2 linked regions of the Puniceibacterium sp. IMCC21224 genome follow. The protein of the gene in region 1 binds, or shares a complex with, the protein of each later gene. Links are inferred from orthologs where the notes say so. Each region holds a gene or a part of one and is shown on either strand. Other genes may lie near its edges.

Region 1 (3,036 bases):
TCGGAAAACGCTGCGCTTAAATATCGTTGCGATGCAATCGCCAAAGCTCGTGCCGAAGGTATCCCGACCGTCCCCTCGGTTCTGTCGGACGAGCTGGCCACAAACCCCTTCCTGCGCGCCGCCCAGCCTTCGGTGAAAGAGGCTGTTGGTATGCCGGACGCCACCGATGCCGCCGTCTTTGCCGAAATTCGCCAGCGCAAGGACCGTTTCTAGTGCAAATTCACCTCATGTTACGGGCTCGTGTGACAAAGTGAGATGCGCAGACACAGAAAAAACTTGAAGCTCGGTCAATATAGACCAAACTTTAAACGTAAGAGGCCAGTCTGGACCGATGCCTCGGTCTGACACAGATAAGAAGGAGCACCAAACGTGCCTTCATTCTCGAACACACTTGAGCAGTCCATTCACGCGGCGCTGGCGCTGGCCAACTCGCGATCTCACGAATTTGCAACGCTGGAGCATCTGCTGCTCGCGCTTGTCGATGAACCCGATGCCGTGCAGGTGATGAAGGCCTGTAGCGTTGACACCGAGGAACTGCGCACCACTCTGGTCGAGTTCATCGATGAGGATCTGTCCAATCTGGTGACAGATATAGAAGGCTCCGAAGCGGTGCCGACTGCGGCGTTCCAGCGGGTCATTCAGCGCGCGGCGATCCATGTCCAAAGCTCGGGGCGGACCGAAGTGACCGGCGCCAACGTTCTGGTCGCGATCTTTGCCGAACGCGAAAGCAACGCAGCCTATTTCCTGCAAGAACAGGAAATGACGCGCTACGATGCGGTCAATTTCATTGCCCATGGCGTCGCCAAGAACCCGGCCTATGGCGAAAGTCGCCCAATCACTGGCGCCTCTGACGCCGAAGAGGATTCGCACACCTCCGAAACCTCATCGGGGGGCGGCGAACAAAAAGAATCGGCGCTGGCAAAATATTGCGTCGATTTGAACGCCAAGTCGCGCAAGGGCGATATCGATCCGTTGATCGGCCGCGCCACTGAAGTTGAGCGCTGCATTCAGGTGCTTTGCCGCCGCCGCAAGAACAATCCCCTGCTGGTGGGTGATCCGGGCGTCGGCAAGACGGCGATTGCCGAAGGGCTGGCGCGTAAAATCGTCAATGGCGAAGTGCCTGAGGTATTGTCAAAAACCACGATCTATTCGCTCGACATGGGGGCGCTGCTGGCCGGCACCCGCTATCGTGGTGATTTCGAGGAACGGCTGAAGGCTGTTGTGACCGAACTGGAAGATCACCCCGATGCCGTGCTGTTTATCGACGAGATCCACACAGTGATTGGTGCGGGTGCCACATCCGGCGGCGCGATGGATGCGTCGAATCTTCTGAAACCCGCACTTCAGGGTGGCAAGCTGCGCACCATGGGCTCGACCACCTACAAGGAGTTCCGCCAGCATTTCGAAAAGGATCGCGCCCTTGCCCGCCGGTTCCAAAAGATCGACGTCAACGAACCGACCGTCGAAGACACGGTCAAGATCCTCAAGGGCCTGAAGCCCTATTTCGAGGAGCATCACGGCGTGAAATACACTGCTGACGCAGTAAAAACCGCGGTCGAGCTGTCGGCCCGCTATATTAACGACCGCAAGCTACCGGACAAAGCCATTGATGTAATCGACGAAGCCGGTGCCGCCCAGCATCTGCTGCCCGACAGCAAACGCCGCAAGACCATCGGCACCAAGGAAATCGAGGACGTTGTGGCCAAGATCGCCCGCATCCCGCCGAAAAACGTCTCAAAGAACGATGCCGAGGTACTCAAGGATCTTGAGGCATCGCTCAAACGGGTCGTGTTCGGTCAGGACAATGCCATCACGGCCTTGTCGTCAGCGATCAAGCTCGCGCGCGCCGGTCTGCGTGAACCGGAAAAGCCCATTGGCAATTACCTGTTTGCCGGGCCGACAGGCGTCGGCAAGACCGAGGTGGCGAAACAGCTGGCGGATACCTTAGGTGTGCAACTGCTGCGCTTTGACATGTCCGAATACATGGAAAAACATGCGGTATCCCGTCTGATAGGCGCGCCTCCGGGATATGTCGGGTTTGATCAGGGTGGGCAGCTAACCGACGGTGTTGATCAGCATCCGCATTGTGTGTTGCTGCTGGATGAGATGGAAAAGGCCCATCCGGATGTCTACAACATCCTGTTGCAAGTGATGGATCACGGCTCGCTCACGGATCATAACGGCCGCACAGTGGATTTCCGCAATGTGATCCTGATTATGACGTCGAACGCCGGCGCGATGGAGCAGGCGCAAGCAGCCATCGGATTTGGGCGCGACCGCCGCGAGGGCGAAGATACTGCCGCGATCGAACGGACGTTCACGCCGGAATTCCGCAACCGTCTGGATGCAGTCATCAGCTTCCAGCCACTGCCGAAATCGGTGATCATGCAGGTGGTCGAAAAGTTCGTGCTGCAACTCGAGGCACAGCTGATGGACCGCAACGTGACGATCGAACTCAGCACCGCTGCGGCAGAATGGCTCGCCGACAAGGGGTACGACAGCAAGATGGGCGCACGTCCACTGGGCCGCGTGATTCAGGAACACATCAAGAAACCGCTGGCAGAAGAATTGCTCTTTGGTCAGTTGATGAAGGGCGGATTGGTCAAGGTCGGCGTGCGCGACGGCAAAATCGTTCTCGACCTCGAAGGACCGCAGAGTCCCCGCCTCTCGGGAAACAAGCCGCCGCTGCTGACCGCCGAGTGATGTTCGGCGTGATGCAAGGGCCCGCCAAAGCTCTGCTGGCGACCTTGATCCTGACAGCCTCCGCCGCGCCCACCGCGGCGGAGGCTCCCTTTCTATCGTTGCCGCTGGACTGCACACTGGGGCAGACCTGCTTTATCGAGGATTACGTGGATGCCGACCCTGGCATCGCACAACATGACTATACCTGCGGACTGAAATCCCGCGATGGGCACCGCGGCACTGATATCGCCCTGCTGTCGGACGACGCGATGGACCGCGGCACCGCAGTCTTGGCCGCAGCCGATGGGGTGGTCGAAGCGGTGCGCGATGGTGTTCCGGACCGCCCCTACAGCG
Region 2 (2,734 bases), 210 kb from region 1 along the record:
GATCAAACGCATCGAGCGTCGCAGACAGCAGGTTCGCCAGCGTCAGCCGTTCCCGCAAATCGCCTGCGAAATAGCGCATTGTGCTTTCTTCGGGCGTTTCGCCCAGTTCCTTGGCCAGTCGCGCCTCGTCCATATCGGCGAACATGACGTTGGCACCCTTTTGGGCAAAGTGGCGCGCAATGGCGAGACCGACGCCATTGGCAGCACCTGTGACGATGGCAGTCTTGCCGTCGAGGGAATAGGACATGAACGAGGCCTTTGGCTGTTGCAGAGTGCGCGCAAGAGCGACCCTAGCCCGGATCAGCGCCGGGTGCGAGCGGGGCGTTGCGCATGCAGGATCTTGAAACGTGAATCGCCGCCAACCTCAGTCACTTGCGCAAAGATCGAGCTAAGGGCGGATTCGTAGGGCAGGTGCCGATTCGCGACCATCCACAGACTGCCCGAGGGTTTCATCGCCCGTGCAGCCGCCGCGATAAAAGCCTGACCCAGACCGGGATCGGCCTTGCGTGACACATGGAATGGCGGGTTCATCACCACGCTGTCCACGAGTTCGCGCGACAGCCAGCGGGTGGCATCCTCCCAATAGAAATGTGCGCGCGGGTCGGTGACATTGGCGCGGGCACAGGTCAGTGCGGTGTGATCCGCCTCGACGACATGCAGGGTGGTGACCTCGGGTCTGCTCAGGATCTGCGCCGAGAGATAGCCCCAGCCCGCCCCCAGATCGGCCACCCCAGACCCCAGCCGTGCGGGCAGGGTCGCCGCCAGCAGGGCCGAGGCCGGGTCTATGTCATCGGCAGAGAACACGCCGGGCGCGGTCAGATAGCCCGCCGCATTTGTGGTTATTCCCGCACTGGTCCAGTCCGCAAACGCCGGGCTGCTGGCAAACCAGAACGCCTTTCCGTGGGCCTTGGAAATATGGCCATCCACCGGCACGCGTGCGCGGATATGCCTGAGCATGGAGTCGACGCCATCCGTTTTTTGTCCATCGACCAGCACGGGGCCATCGGGTGCGGCGGCGCAGGCAGCGGCAATCTGCGCCTGACTCAGTTCGCGCACCCGTGGCAGGAATACGATTGCAGCTGCATATAGCCCGTCCGGCGCGGTCACACAGTCAAATCCGCGGGCCGCAAGCGCATCCGCATCCGAGCGAAAGGATTGAATCACCTGACAGCGGTCTAACGGCAGATCCGACAGATCCGTATCGGCGGGTGGTTCAAACAGCGCGATTTTTCCCGTTGCGGGCAGTATCAACCCATCCGGGCCAAGTGCTGTGTTCAATCTGGATGAAGCCATGTCAGAGCGTCCGCACGTGGGGGCGGATCATTCCTTTTCCATGGTGCATTGCAGCGGATGCTGATGCCTGCGGGCGAAATCCATCACTTGTCCTACCTTGGTCTCGGCGATCTCGTGGCTGTAGACACCTACCACGGCGACCCCCTTTTTATGCACCGTCAGCATGATCTCGAACGCCTGAGCGTGAGTCTTGCCAAAGAATCGCTCCAATACGTGCACGACAAACTCCATCGGAGTGTAATCATCGTTCAGCAACATTACCTTATACAGTGGCGGGCGCTTGGTTTTTGGTTTGGAATCAACCACAACGCCCACATCTTCCGCGTCGCCGGGCGGTTTGGCTGCGCCGGTGGTCTGTTGGGTCAGGACGGAAACGCCAGAGCTCATATCGGGTTTATACGCTTTTTGATTGCGGCATGGGAGGGTGTATATAGCCACTGATCCCAAGGTGAAAAGGGGCGGGTTGCCGCCAGAGGAGCGAATGGTGCCGAATCTTGAGACAATTGGCCTCGATGCGGATGACACGCTTTGGCACAATGAGCGGTTTTTCAAGCTGACGCAGGAACGATTCGCGGACTTGCTGGCCCAACACGGCGACCGCGATCTGCTGGATGCGCGATTACTGGCGGCTGAACGGCGCAATCTGGGCAGCTATGGCTTTGGGGTCAAAGGTTTTGTTCTGTCGATGATCGAAACCGCGGTCGAGGTCAGCGGCGGCACGGTGCCCGGCCCGGTTCTGAGCGAGCTTCTTGCAATGGGACGCGAGATGCTGGCGCATCCGATCGATTTGTTTCCGCATGTTAAGGAAACCGTCGCGGGGTTGGCATCGAGCCACCACCTCATTTTGATCACGAAAGGCGATCTGCTGCATCAGGAACGTAAACTGGCACAATCAGGGTTAGGCGACTTTTTCGCCAGGGTCGAGATCGTGTCGGACAAACGGCCGCAGACTTACGCGCGGATCTTTGGCGGCACCAGCGGGGGCGCAGAGCGGGCGATGATGGTTGGCAACTCGATGAAGTCGGATGTGGTTCCCGCAATCGACGCCGGAAGCTGGGGAGTCTTTGTTCCGCATGACTTGGCGTGGGACTTGGAGCATGCCGATGCGCCCGAGGACAGGAGATTCCGGGCGATTCCCGATTTAGGTGGATTGCCAGACCTCGTGGCCGAAATCGGATGAAATGGGTCGCGAGTAGCCACGCTTGCCAGGATCTGCCTTATTCTTGCCACAATAGCCGGTGTTGCGTGTGCAGCATTTCTTTCCGCTAGATGTTGTTTTTCGGCGAATCGAAAAACTGAAAAACCGAGTGTTCAAGAGGGTTTATCGAACACAGTTCGTGTGCTACGCTGGAATCAATCAAGCAGAAAATAAGCCCACCGAAAAATCGGGGGCACGAGGCAGAAGGCAGTAGAATCGTGACGGGACGGCGTTCAAAGCCGG

The links. Proteins that work in one complex are often made in the same cells at the same time.
Region 2: the proteins of clpA (region 1) and clpS are in contact, whole or in part, in a solved structure (PDB 1LZW), measured with the Escherichia coli proteins. The link is inferred for Puniceibacterium sp. IMCC21224 from one-to-one orthologs.

Annotation. Positions count from the first base shown.
Region 1 is NZ_LDPY01000001.1:1,511,207-1,514,242, reverse strand. It holds clpA (ATP-dependent Clp protease ATP-binding subunit ClpA), read left to right. Parts: upstream 1-369; coding sequence 370-2,703; downstream 2,704-3,036. Other genes in the region: IMCC21224_RS06930 (M23 family metallopeptidase), read left to right, coding at 2,715-3,036; gloB (hydroxyacylglutathione hydrolase), read left to right, coding at 1-213. UniProt on the Escherichia coli protein: ATP-dependent specificity component of the ClpAP protease. It directs the protease to specific substrates. It has unfoldase activity. The primary function of the ClpA-ClpP complex appears to be the degradation of unfolded or abnormal proteins.
Region 2 is NZ_LDPY01000001.1:1,719,917-1,722,650, forward strand. It holds clpS (ATP-dependent Clp protease adapter ClpS), read right to left. Parts: upstream 1,681-2,734; coding sequence 1,321-1,680; downstream 1-1,320. Other genes in the region: IMCC21224_RS07890 (SDR family NAD(P)-dependent oxidoreductase), read right to left, coding at 1-247; IMCC21224_RS07895 (class I SAM-dependent methyltransferase), read right to left, coding at 301-1,293; IMCC21224_RS07905 (HAD family hydrolase), read left to right, coding at 1,775-2,473. UniProt on the Escherichia coli protein: Involved in the modulation of the specificity of the ClpAP-mediated ATP-dependent protein degradation.